Regions from separate parts of the Burkholderia sp. Bp8998 genome, predicted to be linked through region 1. Evidence: predicted binding sites of a transcription regulator. Region 1 holds the regulator's gene; each other region holds the start of a gene.
What was found. Region 1 encodes LexA, which represses DNA repair genes until DNA is damaged. Its sites were predicted from a motif close to ACTGTATNNNNATACAGT; they were not measured.
Positions count from the first base shown of each region.

Region 2: the regulator LexA is predicted to act here: its motif matches at 2,657-2,674, upstream of imuA (translesion DNA synthesis-associated protein ImuA).
Region 3: the regulator LexA is predicted to act here: its motif matches at 4,134-4,151, upstream of DIE06_RS03915 (VRR-NUC domain-containing protein).

Region 1 covers NZ_QTQF01000007.1:190,180-197,563, reverse strand. The annotation lists gene nodI (nodulation factor ABC transporter ATP-binding protein NodI) at 1-187, opposite strand, end outside; gene DIE06_RS10755 (universal stress protein) at 514-1,011, shown strand; gene DIE06_RS10750 (DUF2939 domain-containing protein) at 1,102-1,812, opposite strand; gene DIE06_RS10745 (hypothetical protein) at 1,842-2,180, opposite strand; gene lexA (transcriptional repressor LexA) at 2,207-2,854, opposite strand; gene DIE06_RS10735 (sulfate ABC transporter substrate-binding protein) at 3,119-4,156, shown strand; gene cysT (sulfate ABC transporter permease subunit CysT) at 4,291-5,187, shown strand; gene cysW (sulfate ABC transporter permease subunit CysW) at 5,184-6,131, shown strand; gene DIE06_RS10720 (sulfate/molybdate ABC transporter ATP-binding protein) at 6,145-7,203, shown strand; gene DIE06_RS10715 (CysB family HTH-type transcriptional regulator) at 7,284-7,384, shown strand, end outside.
Region 2 covers NZ_QTQF01000018.1:81,363-88,746, reverse strand. The annotation lists gene DIE06_RS19185 (error-prone DNA polymerase) at 1-509, opposite strand, end outside; gene DIE06_RS19180 (DNA polymerase Y family protein) at 516-2,003, opposite strand; gene imuA (translesion DNA synthesis-associated protein ImuA) at 1,936-2,643, opposite strand; gene DIE06_RS19170 (VF_A0006 family four-cysteine protein) at 2,894-3,202, shown strand; gene DIE06_RS19165 (MetQ/NlpA family ABC transporter substrate-binding protein) at 3,312-4,127, opposite strand; gene DIE06_RS19160 (methyl-accepting chemotaxis protein) at 4,315-5,808, opposite strand; gene DIE06_RS19155 (YciI family protein) at 6,010-6,300, shown strand; gene DIE06_RS19150 (SCO family protein) at 6,450-7,067, opposite strand; gene cyoE (heme o synthase) at 7,086-7,384, opposite strand, start outside.
Region 3 covers NZ_QTQF01000002.1:219,415-226,798, forward strand. The annotation lists gene DIE06_RS03885 (DUF4142 domain-containing protein) at 1-514, shown strand, start outside; gene DIE06_RS03890 (PRC-barrel domain-containing protein) at 540-1,040, opposite strand; gene DIE06_RS03895 (CBS domain-containing protein) at 1,108-1,539, opposite strand; gene DIE06_RS03900 (hypothetical protein) at 1,881-2,129, opposite strand; gene DIE06_RS03905 (hypothetical protein) at 2,659-2,970, shown strand; gene DIE06_RS03910 (MipA/OmpV family protein) at 3,178-4,056, shown strand; gene DIE06_RS03915 (VRR-NUC domain-containing protein) at 4,163-5,851, shown strand; gene DIE06_RS03920 (ATP-dependent DNA helicase) at 5,848-7,384, shown strand, end outside.

The sequences.
Region 1 (7,384 bases):
AAATGGTGCCGGCGTCGGGATACACGAGGCCGAGCAGCATCTTCAGCGTCGTGGTCTTGCCGGCGCCGTTCGGCCCAAGCAGGCCGTAGCATTCACCGGCCTGCACGTGGAAGGACAGGTCGTTGACGACGAGCTTGTCGCCATAGCGCTTTTCGACGTTCCGGAAATCGATCGGTGCAACGGACATGGGCAGGTTGTCGTTGTGAGCGGGCGCGGACGCGTTTCGCGGCTGGCCGGATCGGCATGCCGGCCGGCGAACGGTTCGGGCGAATGCGTGTCACATGGGCATGACCGCGGCAAACGCAGTCGAGGGCACGAACGGGCCATTCTAGTGCATCGGCGGCGTCTCTTCCGGGCATGCCCGCACGGCACGGTGCATGCGCACACGGATCGTGCACCGCATCATCGCCGACGCGCCCCGCGCGGCGAATCAGCGTTTTCCATCCCTTGCGTCCTGAATTGCGGCGCACCATGATGAGTGCATAGGGTACGTAGTCGCGACAGGGAGGTTTCATGGCTAGCTACAACAAGATTCTGCTGTGCTACGACGGCACGCTCGAAGGACGCAAGGCATTGCGGTGCGGTGCCAATCTCGCGCTCGACCTGAAGGCGGAAACGCATTTGCTGTCGGTCGTCGACATGCGCTCGAGCATCGCGCAAAGCGCAGGGCTGCTGACCGACGTCGCGTGCGGCCGCTTCGAGGAAACCGCACGCGAGATCCTGCAGGAAGGCGTGAACTGGTTGCGCGAGCGTGGCGTTCAGGCGGAAGGCCATTTCGCGTTCGGCTATCCGATCGACGAAATCGCGAATCTCGCGACGGAGTTGAAGGTCGACCTCGTCGTCGTCGGTCATCGGTGCCGCAGCGGATTGTCGAGATGGTGGATGGGGTCGGGCAACACGCAACTGCTCGATCGCGTGAGCTGCAGCATTCTGGTCGCGTGTTCGTCGGCGGAAGAACAAAAGGCCGAGATCGCGCGCGAACGCGAGGCGGCCACCGCGAGCGGTAAGTGACGCAGTGATCGCGCGACCGGCCGGGTTGTCCTGCGATCCGCGCCGGTTGCTCGCCGTGCCGCCTCAGCGGCATCTACCCCGATTGCAACCTCAGGCGTGCAGGTCGATCGCGGACAGCTTCCACGAGAACAGGCCGAAGCGGTGGAAGATCGCCGCATAGCGCGTGCCGTCGGCACTGCGCCGGTAGGTCACGACAAATTCATCGATATTCCGGTAGCCGGCACTCGTTTGCTGCCGATGGCCCGCGTCGGTCGGGCTGGCCGGCGCCGGCACCGGCGCGGGTGCGGCGGCCGGCGCCGATGCGGTCGAGACGGACGCATTGCTGCCCGGTACCGGGGTGCCCGCCGGATTGACCGGCGGTGCGGCCGGTGCGTTGCCAGGCGCACCACCCGACGGCGGGCCCGACCATTCGGGTGGCCGTTCGCCCGGATTACCGCGCGGGGGAATGCCGCTCATCAGCGCCGCCACACCTTCCGGTGTCGCGTAGGCATCGACAAGCGGGCCGATCAACGCAGATCCGATCAGCGCGCCAATCACCGCGAACGGATTGTCCTTCTTCACAGCGTCGATCCGGCGCATCAACTCTTCCGTGACCTGCTGCTTCAGGCTGATGCGCAGCGACGGAAAATCGACATATTCGCTGACCGATTGCGCATCGCGCGCATCGATCGCCGATTTCAGGCGACCGAGCGCGACGTACGGCGATGCGTATGCATAGCCGATCGCCACCAGTACGGCGACGGCCAGCACGACGATCACTAGGGGCTTGAGCCGCCACGCGCGGCCCGAAGATCCGGTCACGATGCCTCCGGTGCGGACAGGTTCCGCAATCAGAGACCGCCGTGCGTGGCCGATCGTTCCTCGGCGATGCAGCGATCGATCATCCGGCACACGGCATCGATCGTCCCGACCATGATCAGGCGCGACCGGCCGTGATAGACGCGCACGGGCGCACGGCGCGCCGGTTCCGCGTGATTCAGGCCGGCGTTCAGCGAGACCCGCGCGAATGCGGGCAGCGCTGACGGCAGCAGCGACGCCTGCCGTTCAACTGCGACTTCTTGGTTCCCCACGGGCGCCGCGGCGGACAGCGGCGCGCAGGGCGTGCGGCCGCGCAGGTGACGCAGGCGACCGAATTGACGGAAAGGCAGCAAACGGGAAAGGCGTTCCATGATGTTCTCCTCAGCGAGACCGATTGTCAGAGTTCGCCCGAGCGGATCAGCCCGACGGCGATGCCTTCGAGCGCGAATTCCGCGCTGCCGGCCTTGACGAAGATGTTTTCGTAATCCGGGTTTTCGGCGATCAGCTCGAGGCCGCCGGGCCGGCGCATCAGGCGCTTGACCGTGACGTCGTCGCCGAGCCGCGCGACGATGATCTGGCCGTCCTTCGCTTCCGTGCGCTTCTGCACGGCGAGGAGGTCGCCGTCGAGAATGCCGGCGTCGCGCATCGACAGGCCGCGCACCTTCAACAGGTAGTCGGGCTTGCTGGTGAACAGCGCGGGATCGCACGCGTAATGCTGCGAGATGTGCTCCTGCGCGAGGATCGGGCTACCGGCCGCCACCCGGCCGACGAGCGGCAGCGACAGTTGCATCAGGCCGGCGTGCGGCAGCGTGAACTGGTGCGGTGCGTCGTCGATGCCGAGCAGGCGGATGCCGCGCGACGCGCCGGCGGCCAGCTCGATCACGCCCTTGCGCGCCAGCGCACGGAGGTGCTCCTCGGCCGCATTCGGCGAGCTGAAGCCCAGCTCTGCCGCGATCTCGGCGCGCGTGGGCGGGAAACCGGAGCGCTCGATCGCGCGGCGGATCAAGTCGAACACTTGCTGCTGACGGGCGGTGAGTTTGGTCATGGCTGAACTGTATGGATAGACAGTGAGCTGTATTTTTATACAGTACTTCGCGAATTTCAAGCGTTACTTGAGGTTCGACGCGATCGCGCCGGTTCCGACGCGGTTTCGCGACGTCCGGACGCCGGTTCGTCTGCCGCAACCGTCCGTCCCGTCTGCGTTAGCACTTTTGAGTATTAAAAAATGAAGAACGATTATTTTTAATCATGTAACCCGTTCGTTAGACTGGCCCGACATCGCAATACCGACAACACTGGAGAACCAAGGATGGCGAAGCGCAATACGGGGCTGGCGGGCGGAGTGGGCCGCCTGATCGCAACACTCGCGCTGGGCGCGGCGGCGGCGCTGGGCGTCGCGACACATGCCCAGGCCGATACGACGTTCCTGAACGTGTCCTACGACCCGACGCGCGAGCTGTACCAGGACTTCAACCAGGCATTCGGCAAGGAGTGGAAGGCGAAGACGGGCGAGACGGTCAACTTCAAGCAGTCGCACGGCGGCTCGGGCGCGCAGGCGCGCTCGGTGCTCGACGGCCTGCAGGCCGACGTCGTGACGCTCGCGCTGGCCTACGACATCGACGCGCTCGCCAACAAGGGGCTCGTCAACAAGGACTGGCAGAAGCGCCTGCCGGACAACGCGTCGCCGTACACGTCGACGATCGTGTTCCTGGTGCGCAAGGGCAACCCGAAAGGGATCAAGGACTGGGACGACCTGACGAAGCCGGGCATCTCGATCGTCACGCCGAACCCGAAGACGTCGGGCGGTGCGCGCTGGAACTACCTGGCCGCATGGGCGTACGCGGTCCACAAGCCGGGTGGCAACGAGCAGACCGCGAAGGAATTCGTGACGAAGCTCTACAAGAATGCGGGCGTGCTCGACTCGGGCGCGCGCGGTGCGACGACGAGCTTCGTGCAGCGCGGGATCGGCGACGTGCTGATCGCGTGGGAGAACGAGGCGTTCCTGTCGGTCAAGGAATTCGGTACCGACAAGTTCGAGATCGTCGTGCCGTCGGTGAGCATCCTGGCCGAGCCGCCCGTGGCCGTGGTCGACAAGGTGGTCGACAAGAAGGGCACGCGCAAGCTGGCCGAGGCCTACCTGAATTTCCTGTATAGCCCGCAGGGCCAGGAGATCGCGGCGCGCAACTACTACCGTCCGCGTTCGAAGAACGTGCCGGCGAACCTGACGAAGCAGTTCCCGAAGCTGAAGCTGTACACGGTCGACGACACGTTCGGCGGCTGGACGAATGCGCAGAAGACGCATTTCGCGGACGGCGGTGTGTTCGACTCGATCTACAAGCCGCAGTAAGGCCAGGCAGCAACCCATAACGACAGCGGCGCGCCACGACAGCGCGCCGCATCCCCGATTGCCCGCCGGCGCGACACCTCGCGCCCGCGTTTGCGTCGGACCCGTGAGCAGCAACGACCCAGCAAGAGCATCCGATGACGACGTACACCTTTCGCAAGCCGAGCGCGCTGCCCGGTTTCGGCGTGACGCTCGGCATCACGGTGGCCTATTTGAGCCTCGTGGTGCTGATCCCGCTCGCCGCCACGTTCCTGAAGACCGCGACGCTGTCGTGGGACCAGTTCGTCACCGCCGTCGCGTCGCCGCGCGTACTCGCGTCGTACCGGCTGACGTTCTCCGCCGCGCTCGGCGGTGCATTGATCAACGCCGTGTTCGGCTTTCTCGTCGCGTGGGTGCTGGTGCGTTATACGTTTCCGTTCAAGCGCCTCGTGGACGCGATCGTCGACCTGCCGTTCGCGCTGCCGACGTCGGTCGCCGGCATCTCGCTCGCGGCCGTCTATGCAACCAACGGCTGGGTCGGCCAGTATCTCGCGCCGTTCGGCATCAAGATCGCGTTCACGCCGGCCGGCGTACTGGTGGCGCTGACCTTCATCGGGCTGCCGTTCGTCGTGCGCACCGTGCAGCCGGTGCTCGAGGATTTCGAGCGCGAGCAGGAAGAGGCCGCCGCGTGCCTCGGCGCAACGCGCTGGCTGACGTTCCGCCGCGTCGTGCTGCCGGCCGTGCTGCCGGCGCTGCTCACCGGCTTCGCGCTGGCGTTCGCGCGCGCGCTCGGCGAGTACGGGTCGGTGATCTTCATTGCCGGCAACGTGCCGATGAAGTCCGAGATCACGTCGCTGCTGATCATCACGAAGCTGGAGCAATACGACTACGCGGGTGCGACCGCGCTGGCCGTCGTGATGCTGGTCGTGTCGTTCCTGATGCTGCTGTTCATCAACACGCTGCAGTGGTATCTGCAGCGCAGGACGAGCAAGGGCGCGAGCGGCCCGGCGCCCGCGACTGTCACCGTTGTCGCCGCGGCAGGAGGCCAGCAATGAGCCAGGAGTCCAGTGCCGTGCCGAACAACCCGTCCGCCGCGCGCGCGCGCGCCGCGAAACAGCTCGACCCCGTCAGCGAGCCGCGCGCCGTGCGCTGGTTGCTGATCGGCGTTGCGCTGGCGTTCCTCGCGTTCTTCCTCGTCGTGCCGCTCGCCGCGGTGTTCTTCGAGGCGCTGCGCAAGGGCGTCGGCTTCTATCTCGAGTCGCTCGCCGATCCCGACGCATGGTCGGCGATCAAGCTGACACTGACCGTCGCCGTGATCGCGGTGCCGCTGAACCTCGTGTTCGGCGTGTGCGCATCGTGGGCGATCGCGAAATTCGAATTCCGCGGCAAGGCGTTGCTGACCACGCTGATCGACCTGCCGTTCTCCGTGTCGCCGGTGATCTCGGGTCTCGTCTACGTGCTGCTGTTCGGCGCGCAGGGCTGGCTCGGTCCGTGGCTGCAGGACCACGACGTGCAGATCATCTTCGCGGTGCCGGGCATCGTGCTCGCGACGATCTTCGTCACGTTCCCGTTCGTCGCGCGCGAACTGATCCCGCTGATGCAGGCGCAGGGCACCGACGAGGAAGAGGCCGCGCGCGTGCTGGGCGCATCGGGCTGGCAGATCTTCCGGCGCGTGACGCTGCCGAACGTGAGGTGGGGCCTGCTGTACGGCGTGATCCTGTGCAATGCGCGTGCGATGGGCGAATTCGGTGCGGTGTCGGTCGTGTCCGGCCACATCCGCGGCGTGACCGACACGATGCCGCTGCACGTCGAGATCCTGTACAACGAATACAACTTCGCGGCGGCGTTCGCGGTGGCGTCGGTGCTGGCGCTGCTCGCGCTCGTCACGCTCGCGCTGAAGCTGCTCGCCGAGCGTCACCTCGCCGCCGAACTGGCCGGCGCACGCGATGACGTTCCCGCTCATGCCGGCCCCGTCGCCGCCATTTCGTCGAAATCGTAAAGAGGCAACCAGAATGGGTATCACCGTCCGTCACCTTCAGAAGCGCTTCGGCGATTTCACCGCCCTCGACAACGTGTCGCTCGACTTCCCGCCGGGCGAGCTCGTCGCGCTGCTCGGGCCGTCCGGCTGCGGCAAGACCACGCTGCTGCGCGTGATCGCGGGCCTCGAGCACGCGGACGCCGGACAGGTCGTGCTGCAGGGGCTCGACGTCGCGTCGGTCGGCGCGCGCGATCGCCAGGTCGGCTTCGTGTTCCAGCATTACGCGCTGTTCCGCCATATGACCGTGTTCGAGAACGTCGCGTTCGGGTTGCGCGTGAAGCCGCGCCGCGAGCGGCCGTCGGAAGCCGTGATCCGCGACAAGGTGCACGAGCTGCTGAAGCTCGTGCAGCTCGACTGGCTCGCGCAGCGCTACCCGTCCGAGCTGTCGGGCGGCCAGCGCCAGCGGATCGCGCTGGCCCGCGCGCTCGCGGTCGAGCCGAAGGTGCTGCTGCTCGACGAGCCGTTCGGCGCGCTCGACGCGAAGGTGCGCAAGGAGCTGCGCGGCTGGCTGCGGCGCCTGCACGACGACCTGCACATCTCGACGATCTTCGTCACGCACGACCAGGAGGAGGCGCTGGAAGTGGCCGACCGGATCGTCGTGCTGAACCGCGGTCACGTGGAGCAGGTCGGCAGCCCGCAGGACGTCTACGATCATCCGCAGAGCGCGTTCGTCTACGAGTTCCTCGGCGCGGCGAACCGGCTGCCGGGCACGGTCGTCGGGCGCGGCTTCGTCGCCGAGGGGGCGGCTGCGCCGATCGCGGTCGACGCCGATTTCGCGGGCCCCGCGAACGCGTACGTGCGGCCGCACGACCTGCAGCTGTGGCCGTGCGGCGACGGCCATCGCGACGGCATCGCGGTCGACGTGCGCCGCGTGATCCCGCTCGGCGGCTCGGTGCGGGTCGAACTCGAGGCGCGTACCGGCGGCGCACTCGAAGCGGAACTCGATCGCGACGCATGGCGTGCGCTCGCGCTGCAGGTCGGCGATGGCGCGACGGCCGTGCCGCGCGCGGTGCGCGTATTTCCCGCACACTGACGCCTGAACCCGGCAAAGAGAAGAGGGCGGCTACCGCTCCGGATCGACATTCGAACAACGACAGCCTAAGAGGCATACCCATGAATTTTCAGCAATTGCGCTTCGTGCGCGAAGCCGTGCGCCAGAACATGAACCTGACGGAAGTCGCGAACGTGCTGTACACGTCGCAGTCGGGCGTGTC
Region 2 (7,384 bases), on a different contig from region 1:
CGGAACCAGGCGACCTGCGCATCGAGCACGTCCGCACGCACGGGATGCGTGGGCACGAGAATCGCGAAGCAGTCGGGCATGCCGCGCAGGTGCGCGAACGCTGCAGGCGGTGCCGACAGCATCCGCGACGTCAACGTGTAAGTGCCCTTCGGCGCGGCCATCCGTCGCCACGAAATCAGCTCGGAAAGATTGCCGTAACCCTCCCGGTTCTGCGCAAGCAGCACGAGCCCGAACGCACCCGGCCCCGGATCGTGGCCGGGTGCGACTTCCGCTTGGGTTACTTCGAAATACGAACCGATGACGAGCGGCAACCCTTTCTCCCGCGCGGCGACATGCATGCGCGGCGCGCCGGCCAGCGAGCATTCGTCGGTGATCGCGATCCCGCGATAGCCGAGTTCCACCGCCCGCTCGACCAGTTCGTCCGCATGCGACGCGCCATGCAGGAACGAAAAGTTCGACCGGCAGAACAACTCCGCGTAATCGGGCAGCCAGCTGATTTCCGCAACCATCGCCGTTCACCCGAACAAGCCGTGCAGGAACCAGCGCAGTTCGGACTCGCTCGCCGCACGCTCCTTGAACACCCAATAACACGCGCCGGCTTCGTCCTGCGCGACGTGGTAATCGCGTGCGGCCATCTGCCCGTCGAACCACCCGGCTTCGATCCGCTCGGCCGACGACATCATCCTGAGTGGCGTATGAAATACCGGCCGCTCCCCGCGCATCAGAAGCGGCAGCGGCTCGGCCAGCAGCCACGCGGGACGCGGCGGTGCGGCAGGCGGGCCGGCGGCCGGCTTGCCCGCCGGTGCATCGAGCGGCAGCCAGCGGTTCGCGGCTTCGGGCCGATGATCGGCAACGGGCGCCGCGCGCAGCACGTTGTCCACGCCGAGCCGCGCGACCAGCAGCTCGAACAGCCGCGCACGCGTCTCTTTCGTGCCGCCCGGCTCGGGAAAGAGATCGTCGGCCGGCGGCGCGACCGATTCGACGCGCGTGGCCTTCAGCCGCACCGCGATCACCGCGGCCGGCAGCTCCACGCGCGCGAGCCGCTCGCCAAGCAGCCGCATGAAGTGCGCTTCGTCGCGCACGGGCGCGGCGAACGCGAGTTCGAGCGGCGTCGGCGGCACGGCCTGGCGGCCGCGCTCGTGCTCGAGATCGAACGTCATCGCGGCCAGCGACAGTTGCCGTGCGGCCAGCCAGCCGCAGAGCTGCACGACGAGCCGCCGCGCGGCGAACAGCACGGCTTCCGCGTATTCGACGCGTTCCGGCAATTCGAGCCGCACGTCGAACACGGGCGGCACCGCCATCCACGCGAGCGGCTCGACCGCCTCGCCATACGCGCGATCGAGCGCGGCGAGCAGCGCCGGACCGCAGCGGCGCTGCAGCCCCGCGCGCGGCAGGCCGCGCAGATCGGCGAGCGTGCGGCAGCCGAGGCCGTCGAACCAGCCCGCATACGGGCGCGCGTCGGGCAGCAGCACGCACGGCAGCCTGTCGAGCGCACGAACGAGCGACGCCTGCCCGGCGATGCGGCGCCGGATGCGCGCGCGGGCCGACACGCGCGCGAGCAGCCATGCGCCGCGCCCGGTCGGCGCGGCGGACAGGCGCGCCGCATAGCCGAGCGCCGCGAGCGTCGCGCGCACCTGGCGGCACAGCGCCGGCAGGCCGCCGAACAGGCGCAGGCTCGGGCCGACGTCGACGATCAGCGTCGCTTCATCGTCGAGCGCGACGCACGGCGAGAAGCGCAGCAATGCGAGCGCGACCGCGCGCAGCGCATCGGCCTCGCGGGCGGGATCGCGTTCGACGAGCCGCGTGTCGGGCGCGAGCGTCAGCACGCCGCCGCGCTTCATGCCCGCGCGCACGCCCTGCCGCCGCGCGGGTGCGTCGGCAATCAGCACGACACCTTGCTCGAGCACCGCGCAGCCGGTCGCACCGGCCTGCGCGTCAGACGGCGGCGGGGCGCACACGTCGAGCGGCAGGCGCGGCAGATGGATGCCGAGCAAGACGCGCATAGCGGCTCTCCACGATGGGTGACGGCAAATCGAGCGCGAGCGGCTCGCTGCGCGCGGGCCCGCGGCGCTTGACGATGTCGAGCGACACGCCGCCCGGCACCGGATGCAGCGCGACGCGCAGCACGGCCGGTGACGGCTGCCGCGCGGCCGACAGCGGGCGCAGCATCACGAACAGCGTATCGCCGGTGCGCGCGGCCGCGAGATGCAGACGCCGCAGCGCATCGGGCCGCGCGTCCTGCCAGAGCAGCAACGCACCGCAGCAGCCCGCCCTGAGCGCCTGCTCGGCAGCCCACAATGCATCGGTGCGGCTGCCGGCGCGCAGCCACAGCAGCGCGTCGGACGGCACGCCGAGACCGGCCAGCGCAGTCGCATGCGGCGACTGCGGCGGCGCGACGAGCGCGAGCGGACGCCGCGCGCTGACGGTGCGTGCGAGCGCGGGCGCGAGCAGCCGCATCTCGCCGCAGCCCGGCTGCGCGGCCAGCAGTTCGACGAGCCCGCCGACCGGCCAGCCGCCGCCCGGCAGTTCGGCGGACAGCGACGCGAAGCCCGTGTCGATCGTGCGCGGACCGCCGCGCGCGAGCTGCGAGCCGCGCCAGAGCGACGGATGAAGGGATTCGGGAGAAATGGAGGATGCGAGCATGATGCCACCCACAACTGTATGGATATACAGTATATGGCAATGTGCTCGTGTCGCACAGTGCTGCTACGAGGCCGGCATTTTCATCAGATGAAAACGAGGAGGAAGCCGGCGCCCCTGCCGTCGCGCCGCCGCGAAACGCGTGCGACGCGCGGCCGGCCGCGGTCCGGCCGGTATCGGCGCAACGCGTCAGCCGCCCCTGTCGCTTTACGTTATGCTGTCCGCCGACCCAATCCACACCATCGGACTGCCCATGAACCGGGGAATCCGTGCGATCGCATGCGCGGCGGTCGCGCTGGCGCTGCCGAGCGCCGCACTCGCGCTGACCGACGGCTATGCGCAGTACGACGACTGCATGCTGGGCGCGCTGCGCGAGAGCCGCAACGGCGCGGCGGCCCAACTGATCCAGCGCTCGTGCGACGCGCTGTACCGCAACAACGCGATGCTGCTGCCGCGCGAGCGGCGCTTCCACGAGTGCGTCGTGCAGTCGCTGCCGGGCGTGCGCGACAACTATGCGATCCAGCAGATCATGGCGATCTGCTCGCGGCGCGGCGAGATGTGAGCGGGCGCTGAACGCGGGGTGCCGCGCGGCCGCCACCGGCCGCGCCAACGAAAAAGGGCCTGCGCGATGCAGGCCCCTTCGTTTCAGCAGTCCGACCGGTGTGCGGCGTTCAGAACGACGCGACCATCGAGCCCTTGAACTGCTTCTTGATGAATTCCTTCACTTCCGGCGACTGGTACGCCTTGACCAGCTTCTTCACCCACGGCTGATCCTTGTCCTTCGCGCGCACGGCGATCACGTTCGCGTACGGGCTCGTCAGCGCCTCGAGCGCGATCGCGTCCTTGGTCGGCTGCAGGTTCGCGGCGAGCGCGTAGTTCGTGTTGATCACGGCGGCGTCGACGTCCGACAGCACGCGCGGCAGTTGCGCGGCGTCGAGCTCGGAGATCTTCAGCTTCTTCGGGTTCTCGGCGATGTCGAGCACCGTCGCGTTGTTGCCGCCCGTGCCGGCGCCGGCCTTCAGCTTGATCACGCCTTGCGTCTGCAGCAGCAGCAGTGCGCGGTTCTCGTTCGACGGATCGTTCGGCACCGCGAGCTTCGCGCCTTGCGGCAAGTCCTTCAGCGACTTGAACTTCTTCGAGTACACGCCGATCGGCGAGATATAGGTCAGGCCCGCGGTGACGATCTTGTAGCCGCGCTGCTTCACCTGGCTGTCGAGATAGGGCTGGTGCTGGAAGCTGTTCGCGTCGAGATCGCCCGAGTCGAGCGCCGCGTTCGGCTGCACGTAGTCGTTGAATTCGATGACCTTCACGTTCAGGCCTTCCTTCTCCTTCGCGACCTTCTGCACGACCTGCCACACTTCCGAATCCGGACCGGCCACCGTGCCGACCTTGATCACCTTGTCTTCGGCGTGCGCGCCCGCCGACAGCGTCAGCGCGGCACCGGTGGCCAGCACGGAAAATACCTTCAGGAGACTGCGACGCTTCATCTGTTTCTCGCTTTCTTGCTAACTGAAAATGGGGCGCGATACGGGTATGCCCGAACTCGCAGGAAGGGGCAAATGGTGTCACAGGATCGGCCGGAAGTGAAATACATCCAGCTCATATGGGTATGCACCGCGGCGGTGCTGACGGAGGATGCGCGACCCGGCCCGCGACCCGACCGTTAGTTGTGTTTTAACGAGCGATGCCCCCGGCATCGGCGACCCGGAACGCGCCGATCGCGTCGCGCAGCCGTCCGGCCTGCTCCTGCAGCGACGCCGCGGCCGCGGCGGCCTCCTCGACGAGCGCCGCGTTCTGCTGCGTGACCTGGTCCATCTGCGTGACCGCGCGCCCGACCTGCGTGATACCGCTCGCCTGCTCTTCGGACGCGGCCGCGATCTCGCCCATGATGTCGGTCACGCGCGCGACCGCCTGCAGGATCTCGCCCATCGTCGTGCCGGCCTGGCCGACCAGCGTCGAGCCGTTGCGCACACGCTCGACCGAATCGACGATCAGCTTGCGGATCTCCTTCGCGGCCGTCGCGCTGCGCTGCGCGAGCGAACGCACCTCGCCCGCGACCACCGCGAAGCCGCGCCCCTGCTCGCCGGCCCGCGCGGCCTCGACCGCCGCATTCAGCGCGAGGATGTTGGTCTGGAACGCGATGCCCTCGATCACGCCGATGATGTCGGCGATCTTGCGCGAGCTGTCGTCGATCTCGCCCATCGTGCCGATCACGCGACTGACGACGTAGTTGCCCGCCCGCGCGATCTCCGATGCGTTGTTCGCGAGCCCGCTCGCCTGTCGCGCGTTGTCGGCGTTCTGCTTCACCGTCGCGGTCAGCTGCTCCATGCTCGCGGCCGTTTCCTCGAGCGACTCGGCCGACTGGCGGATTCCGCCGATCGTCGCCTGCAGGCGCGCCTGCATGTCGCGCATCGCCGCCATCATGCTCGTGCCGTCGCCCGCGCGCACCGGCACCGGCCGCGTCAGATCGCCCTGCGCGATGCGGGTCGCCAGCGCGGCCGCTTCGTCCGGCTCGCCGCCGAGGCTGCCGCGCACGTTACGGATGATCACGAGCATCGCCGCGCTGATCACGAAGCCGATCACGAACACGACCGCGAGGTGACCGAACAGCGTCCGGTAGTAGACGGTATCGATGTCCTTCAGGAGCACGCCGCTCGAGATGTTCCAGTCCCACGGCGCGAAGCGCGTGACGTAGCTGATCTTCGGCACCGCGGTTTCGCTGTGCGGCAGCCGGCCGCGATACTCGGCGAAGCCGCTGCCGGTCGCCTTCGCGGCGTTCAGGATCGTGACGAACAGCGGCTTGCCGTCCGGATCGAGATAGTCGCCGACCTGCGTGCCGACCAGCTTCGGCAGCGTCGGGTGCATCAGCACGACGGGGTTCGAATCCATCACGAATACATAGCCCGACTCGCCGTAGCGCATCGCGGCCAGGCTCGCGAGCGCGTCGCGCTTCGCGTCGGCCTCGGGTAGCGTGCCGCCCTGCGCGAGCGCATGATATGCCTTCACGATGCCGACCGCCGAGTCGACCAGGTTGGCGATGCCTTCCTTGCGTTCGGCGAGCATCGTCGCGCGCGTCTCGTATGCGCTCCACGCGCCGACGCCGAGCAAGCCGATCCATACCAGCGCAAGCGCGAGCCACAGCTTGCGGTTCAAACTCATTCTGCTCATCTGCGCGCCTCGTTGTCGAAGTCGATGCCCGCACTGCGCGCGAACGGCCGGTCGCGCGCAAACGGTCGCGCCCCGTATTTACGGCAGCGAGACTTACAACTTGAATACACGCACGACGGCCGGCACGACACGGAACGGCCGCTGTGCTACAAAGACCGGCTGACCGGCGCGCCACGCGCCGGCGACATTCCAGGGCCATCCATGTACGTCATCGACATTCACTACAACGCGTCGCTCGAGCGCATCGACGATGCGCTCGAACGCCACCGTGCGTATCTGCAGCCGCTGTTCGAGCGCGGCATCTTCATCGCGGCGGGGCCGAAGGTGCCGCGCGAAGGCGGCGTGATCCTCGCGGCCCGCATCGACCGCGACGAACTGGACGCGATCCTCGAGACCGATCCGTTCGTGACCGAAGGGCTCGCGACGTATCGGGTGACGGAATTCCGGATTACACGCGCCGCGCAGGGCTTCAACGTGCCCGCACTGCCGTGACGCGCGCCAGCGCGAACATGTGCACACACGCCGCCATGCGAGGCGGCGAATGCGGATAGAGGGGAAGCAGCAAGAATGCGTGACGGCGCGTCGCGGCCGTCACGCGTGTCGCCGGGCGAGTGCCCGGGCGAACATGCGGCGTACGCCGCTCAGTCGACCAGCAGCTTCAGGTCGTGAACCCACGGGCCGGGGCCCTGGCCGTCGCGCACGAACAGGCGCAGCTTGCCGTCGCGATCGAACACGTAGCTCGCGGCAGTGTGATCCATCGTGTAGCTGCCGGGCGTCTTGCCCGGCACCTTCGCGTAGTACACGCGGAAATCCTTCGTGACCTTCTTGAGCGCCGCTTCGTCGGCCGGCCGCAGGCCGATGAACGACGGATCGAACGCGGGCACGTACTGGCCGAGCAGCGCGGGCGTGTCGCGCTCCGGATCGACGGTGACGAACAGCACCTGCACGCGTTTTGCGGCATCGGGCCCGAGTTGCTTCAGCGCCTCGGACAGTTCGGCCATCGTCGTCGGACAGACGTCGGGACAGTGCGTATAGCCGAAGAACATCACGACCGCACGGCCCTTGAAGTCGGCGAGCGTGCGCACCTTGCCGGTCGTGTCGGGCAGCGAGAAATCGCTGCCGAACTGCGTGTTGCCGGTGATGTCGAGATTCTGGAATTTCGGTGCGTTGTCGCAGCCGGCGAGCAGCGTCGCTGCCGCGAATGCGCACGCGAGCATCCAGCCTTGGCGCGCGCGGCGCCCGAACCATGAATGGAGCATTGCGTTCAAACCGTGCGATTACACGCCGAGCAGCGGGCGCGCATAGTGATCGACGAGCAGCGCGGCGAACAGCAGCGACAGGTAGACGATCGAGTAACGGAAAGCCTTGCGGGCGAGTTCGTCCGAATAGTCGCGGTGGATCTTCCACGCATAGGCGAGGAACACCGCGCCGAGCAGCACCGCGCTCGTCAGGTAGACGGCCCCGCTCATCCCGGAGATGAATGGCATCAGCGTGACCGCGAACAGGATCACCGTGTACAGCAGGATGTGCAGCCGCGTGAATTTCTCGCCGTGCGTGACGGGCAGCATCGGCAGGC
Region 3 (7,384 bases), on a different contig from region 1:
ATCGTCCGTTCATGTCGCGCCGGGCGTCGTCCGTCCCGGCCAGACTGCCGACGAGGCGGACATGGCGCGACGGCCGAGCGGCATCGACGCGGAATTCGTCGACAAGGCCGGCATCGTCTGCAAGACGGAGCTGCAGGCGAGCCAGCTCGCGCTCGATCGGTCGTCGAATCCGGACGTGAAGGCCTTCGCACGCCGGATGGTCGACGATCACGTTCGCATGACCGCGGAGTTGCGCCGGCTCGGCGCGCAAAAGGGCTTGCCCGTGCAGGCGCGCATGCTCGTCGACCCGGCGGTGACGACGCTGCGAAGCATGAATGGCCGTGCCTTCGACAAGGGGTACATCGAGCTGGCGGGACCGAACGCGCACGAGGCGGCGATCCGGCTCTACGAAGCCGAAGCGCGCGACGGCCACGATCCGCAGCTTCGCGCGTTCGCGGCGGACACGCTGCCGACGCTGAAGGCGCACCTGGGCGCCGCGCGCAAGCTCGAGCGTTCGATCGCGGCCGCGCGCTGATCCGCACGGCGAACCCGCAGGTCCGTCAGCGCGGCCGCGTGCCGCTTTCCGGGCCGCCCGGCGACGCCTCGTAGGGCGGCGCGTCGAGCGCCGTTTCGCCTTCCTCGATCAACCAGTACGGCGATGCACTGTAGTACGCGTGCAGCCCCTCGGCCCAGGCGGGATCGGCCATCGTCGGCCAGCGGTCCTGCTCGAAGCCCGGCGCGTCGCGCACGCGCTCGGTCGGAACGGGCAGCACGAAGCAGCGGCGCTCGGCATCGAGCGTCAGCACGTTCCACGGCACCGCGAGCAGCTTGTCGCCGATCCCGGGCAACCCGCCCGACGACACGACCGCATACGCGATCCGGCCCGAGTGGACGTCGAGCATGATGTTCGTGATCTTGCCGATGTCGTCGCCGTCGATCGTCAGCACGCGATCGTCTTTCAGCGTGCCGGCGGCCATCACGTCCGGCCCGGGCCCGCCAGCCGAACGGCCGCGGTCGCCGACGATGCGCGCGTGCGTGCGCGACGGTCTGTCCGTTGTCATCGCTGTTCTCCTGGTCGAGGCGGCGCGGCGTACACGGCGCGCGGGCCGCACGAGTGAGCGTGGCCGATCAGCGGCGGCGCGGCAGGGACACGTCCTCGAGCGTATTCGCCAGCTCGTCGCGTGCCGGGCCGCCCGCGCGTGTCGCGATGTCGCCCAGCGACACCATGCCGACGATCTGCCGGTTGGCGTCGAGCACCGGCATCCGGTGCAGCTGCACGTCGGCCATCCGTTGCTGCACGTCGCCGACGCCGTCGTCCTCCACGCACCACTGCACCGGCGCGGATGCGACGACCTTCACGGGGGTATCGGGCGCATGCCCGTGCGACAGCGCGCGCACCGCGAGATCGCGGTCGGTCACGATCGCGACCAGCTCGGCGCCGTCGCACACCGGCAGCACGCCGATGTCGAAGCGCTGCATCAATTCGGCCGCATGGCGAATCGTGTCGGTCGGCGCGACGCACACTACGTCGCGCGACATGATTTCATTGACGCGATACATGAACGCCTCCTTCGTGAGGGAGACGATGTGGAAGCAGGACGCGTGCCGCGTTCAATCGGCACACGGAGGGCTTGCGCGGCCGGGCCACGGAGAAATTTGCCAGCCGGCTTGTACATCTTCCACGGCGGCAACCGCGGCCGCGGTCGCGCGCAACGCTCAGTGGCCGACGCCCGTCATCACGACGATTGCCAGGACCAGCGCGCTCTCGATTGCGGCCAGCGCCGCGACGCCTGCGGCGCCGCTGACTTCGTGCCATGCACGTTCGATGCGTTTCATCACTTCACTCCGGTTGTGCCGGCCCGACGCTACGCTGCCGCGCATCGTGGGCCGGGGTGCCGCCGTCAGCCGTGATCGCGGGGCGGTGGCGGGGCGTCGGGCGCGCGACGTTCGCGTTCGCCGGACGGCCTGGCGGGGTCGATGCGGGTCGCGCCGCCGACGGCGGGCGGATCGCTGGCCGGGAACGTCTCCTCGAGTCCTTCGTCGATGCGCTCCTCCGTCTTGTCATCAGACGGCTTGCGCGACGCGGCGAGGACGAGCAGGCCGGCAGCCGGTGACACGGCATCACGGCAACCGGGGGCGTATACGGTCATGATCGAACCTCCTTACAGGTAACGACGGGCGCAAGCGCCATGCCCGTGCAGCGCGGGCGGCATGACGCCTGCAGCCGTCGAGCCGGCCGGGCTGGCGGACACGTGGCCCGCCAGCCGCCGGCGTGGACGAGAGGACAGCGTGATGAATGAACCCAAGAAAAGGATACGTGACGACGCGAACGTGTGCGGCGACGATTTCAGTCAGGTGCGCGAACGTTTCGACGCATGACCGGATGCGCGGTCGCCCCACCGGGCAGGCACGTCGCTTGCGCGCGCTCGCCGCGCCAATCGACACGCGCGAGCCGCCGCGCAGGAGTGCGATGAATATGCGATCCATGCTGCACCGTCCCGAACCGACGCCCGATTTCGATCCCGATCCGGCGCTGCCTGACCACGACGATCCGGTCGATCCGCCCGTGCCCCCAGGCCTGCCGCAGGGCGATCCGCCGTCGCGGCCGCCGCCGATGCGGATGCCGGGCGGGCGCAGCGAACCGCGGCGGGCCGCGCGATCACTGAAAGGAGGACCATCATGGACATTCACGTGCAATCGCCGGACAAGCGCGCGATCGCTCAGGTGCTGGGCCGCTATTTCGAGTCGCGTTCGTTGCGGTATCACATCGAGGAGTTGCCGGGCGGCGTGCTGCATATCGGCTTTCGCGCGAGCGGCCGCCCGGTCGCCGTCACCGTGTCGTTCGACGACACCGCCTACGACACCTACACGCACTGGGACGCGAGCCAGAAGCAACTCGCGCTCGGACGTCTCGCGGACGGCTTCTCGCGCATGATGGCGAAGCGCAGCCCGGCCGCGCTCGCGGGCGACTATCACGTCGAGCGTTTCTGATTCCGCAACCCTGCGCCGGTTCATGCCGGAATGTGGCAAAGTGCCCGTGCTCAACGGGCGCTTTGCGGCTTCGCGTGCGCCGGCGTAGGATGTTCACAATTCAGCGCACGCTACGTTCGCGCCGTCGGCTGCCCGCCGTTGCAGCCGATCAGGCTGCGACGCGCTTTCCCTCAGGTTCGTTTCGTGCAACCGACGGAGACCGCCTTGATGACCGTTGCCCGCCCGTTGTTGTCACCCGGCACTCGCCGGTTCGTGTCCGGCCTGTCGGCCTTCGCCGCGCTGGCGGCGGCCGGTGCCCGCGACGCGTCGGCGCAGACGCCTTCGCCGCTCGGCGAATGGCAATACTCGGCGGGCGTCCCGCTGCAGAAGCTGTTCAGTCCGACCGTCCCCACGTGGCAGGTCAGCGTCGGCGCCGCGATGACGCTGCAGCCGCGCTACGCGGGCTCCGACCGCTATCGCGTGATGGGCGGCCCGAACTTCGACGTGCGCTATCGCGACCTGTTCTTCCTGTCGACGGGCGAGGGGCTCGGCGCGAACGTGCTGCGCGGGCCCAACTGGCGCATGAGCCTGTCGGTCGGCTATGACCTCGGACGCCGCTCGGCCGACGACCTCGACCACCTGAACGGGCTCGACAACATCAATGCGGCGCCGGTGATGAAGCTCGCGGCCGACTACGTGATCTCGAAGGATTTCCCGCTCGTGCTGCGCGCGGATGTGCGGCGCAGCATCGGCGGCTCGAACGGCTGGGTCGGCGATTTCTCCGCGTACATGCCGATGCCGGGCAGCAACGAACACTTCTTCTGGTTCGCCGGGCCGACCGTGTCGTTCGCCGATTCGCGCTACATGAACAGCTGGTTCGGCGTGAACCCGGGAGCGTCCGCGCGTTCGGGGCTGCCCGCCTATTCGTCGGGCGCGGGGATGAAGTCGTTCGGCGCCGGCGTGACGATGGTCTGGTTCGTCAACAAGCACTGGTTCGTGACGATGGACGGCGCGATCGAACAGCTCGTCGGCCGCGCAAGGCGCAGCCCGATCACGCAGCAGTCGACGAACGGCGTGTTCGACATGTCGGTGAATTACCAGTTCTGACCGGATCGGCACCGGCGGGACGTCCACGGGGTGGGCGCGGCATGCGGCATGTTTCGTCACATTTGATATGATTCCGACCTGTACAAACGTACAGTGATCGATCCCCGTGACGCCTGCATCGCCGACGCCCCCGGCGTTTTACTACCTGACCAATTTCGAACGCGCGCTGGCCTGGCTCGGCGAGCGTTACGACGACCTGCTCGACGCGGGCGAACACGCATTTCTCGCACATTTCGCGCAACTGCCGAAAGCGTCGCGTGCGTTGCTCGTGCGAATGCTGATGCGCAGCGGCTCCGACTTCCGCGCGAGCAAGCTCGTATACGACGAAATCGGCTGCCCGCTCGACGCGGCCGCACCGCTCGTCGCGCTCGGGTGGGTCGATCCGGCGCCCGCGCTCACGCTCGACGCGCTGTTCGCGTTGTCGACCAAGGCGGACCTGCTGAAGGTGTTCCCGTCGCTCGCCGCGCACGCGGGCGAGCGCAAGCCCGACTGGCTCGAACGGCTGCGGCCCGCGCACGACGTGGCGCAACCGCTCGACGCGTGGTGCGCGCAGGCCGACGATCGCGTGCTGCGCGTGACGGTCGGCGCGCTGTGCGACCGGCTGCGGCTGATGTTCTTCGGCAATCTTCATCAGGACTGGAGCGAATTCGTGCTCGCCGATCTCGGCGTGTTCCAGTACGAAAGCGTGCCGTTCGCGCCGTCGTCGCGCGCGTTCCAGCGGCGCGACGACGTCGATACGTATCTCGCGCTGCAGACCTGCCGCGAAGCACTCGATGCATGGCCCGACGACCAGCCGTTCGACGACCTGCTGCAGGCGATCGACGCGATCGGCTGCGCGCGGCCGTGGCTCGCGACGCGCCGCGCGAAGCTGCTGTTCACGCTCGGGCAGACCTGCGAGCGCCGCGCCGACTGGACCGCCGCGCTCGACGCGTATGCGCGCAGCGCGTGGCCGGGCAGCCGGCACCGGCGCATTCGCGTGCTCGAACGCTGCGGACGCGACGACGCCGCGCTCGCGCTGGCGCTCGATGCGCGCGGCGCCTTCGAAAGCGACGAGGAGCGCCAGCGCGTCGAGCGGATGCTGCCGCGCCTGCAGCGCCGTCTCGGGCAACGGGTCGAACGCGCGGGCAGCGCGCCCGACGTGCCGCGCGAAACGCTCGTGCTGGTGCGCCCCGAAGCGTTCGTCAGCGTCGAATACGCGGTGCGCGACCATCTTGCCCAACCCGCCGCGCCGGTTCACTACGTCGAGAACACGCTGATCAATTCGCTGTTCGGGCTGCTGTGCTGGGAGCCCGTGTTCGCGGCCGTGCCCGGCGCGTTCTTTCACCCGTTCCAGCGCGGCCCGGCCGACCTGCATGCGCCCGATTTCGCGCTGCGCCGCGCGGACGCGTTCGCTGCCTGCTTCGCGCAGCTCGACTCGGGCGCATACCGCGACACGATCCGCCGGCACTACGCGACGAAGCTGGGGCTGCAGTCGCCGTTCGTGTTCTGGGGCGTGCTGACCGACGAACTGCTCGACGAGGCGCTGGCATGCCTGCCGCCCGCGCACCTGCGGCTGTGGTTCACGCGCCTGCTGGCGGATATCCGCGGCAACCGCTCGGGGCTGCCCGATCTCGTCCGTTTCTGGCCCGGCGAGCGGCGCTATGAACTGATCGAGGTGAAGGGCCCCGGCGACCGGCTGCAGGACAACCAGACGCGCTGGCTCGCGTACTGCGTCGCGCACGGCATTCCGGTGCGTGTCGTCGACGTCGAATGGGCCGGTGCCGAGCGGGCCGAAGCGGCGGGGCTGTCCGCATGAGCTACGTCGTGGCGGTGCGGGCGATGTGCGAGTTCACCGCGCGGCGCGGCGATCTCGACCTGCGCTTCACGCCCGCGCCGACCGCGCTCGAAGGCATCGCCGGTCACGGCGCAGTCACGTCGAAGCGCGGCGCGCGCTACGAAACCGAGATCGCGCTGACCGGCACGTGGGGCACGCTCACCGTGCGCGGGCGCGCGGATGGCTACGATCCGGTCGCGAACCGGCTCGAGGAGATCAAGACCTACCGCGGCAGCCTCGACGCGATGCCGGCCAATCATCGCGCGCTGCACTGGGCGCAGGCGAAGGTCTATGCGCACCTGATGTGCGATGCACGCGGCCTCGCGGAAATCGACGTCGCGCTCGTGTATTTCGACATCGTGTCCGAGCGCGAGACCGTGCTGACGGAAACGCTGAACGCAAGCGTGCTCGCCGCGTTCTTCGCCGAGCAATGCGCGTGCTTCGTCGGCTGGGCCGAGCGCGAAACCGCGCATCGCGCGGCCCGCGATGCGGCGCTGCGTGCGCTGACGTTTCCGCACGGGCAATTCCGCAGCGGTCAACGCGAGCTGGCCGTGTCCGTCTATCGGGCGGCGCGCGACGAGCGCTGCCTGATGGCGCAGGCGCCGACCGGCATCGGCAAGACGCTCGGCACGGTGTTCCCGCTGCTGAAGGCGTGCGGCGAGGGCGAGCTCGATCACGTGCTCTTCCTGACCGCGAAGACGCCCGGCCGCGCGCTCGCGCTGGAAGCCGCGACCACGCTCGGTGCCGGCACGGCGGCGCTGCCGCTGCGCGTGCTGGAACTCGTCGCGCGCGACAAGGCGTGCGAGCATCCGGACCGCGCGTGTCACGGCGAATCGTGCCCGCTTGCGCAAGGCTTCTACGACCGGTTGCCGGCGGCGCGCGACGCGGCGATCGGCGCGGGGTTGCTCGATCGCGACACCGTGCGCGAGGCGGCCCGCGCGCACGGTGTCTGTCCGTACTACCTCGCGCAGGAGCTGGCGCGCTGGTCGGACATGGTGATCGGCGACTACAACTACTACTACGACGGCAGCGCGATGCTGCATACGCTCGCGCAGCAGAACCAGTGGCGCGTCGGCGTGCTCGTCGACGAGGCGCACAACCTGCTCGATCGTGCACGCAAGATGTACAGCGCGTCGCTCGACCCGTTCGCGTTCGCGGCCGCGCGCGAGGCCGCGCCTGCGGCACTGCGCAAGGCGTTCGACCGGCTCGCGCGCGCGTGGGGCACGCTCAATCGCGCCCAGGCCGAGCGCTATGCGGCGTACCCCGAGATTCCGGGGCCGATCGTGTCGGCGGTGCAGAACCTCGTCGCGACGATCGGCGAACACCTGACCGATGCGCCGCGCGCGAATGGGGACGCGCTGTTGCGCTTTCATTTCGAGGCGATCCAGTTCGGCGTGCTCGCCGACGCGTTCGACAGCGCGTCGATCTTCGACGCGACGCTGCACGGCGAGCCGCTGCCGCACCAGTCCGGGCTCGACGGCGTCGCGCCGGCAGCGCGCAGGCGCCGCATCCAGT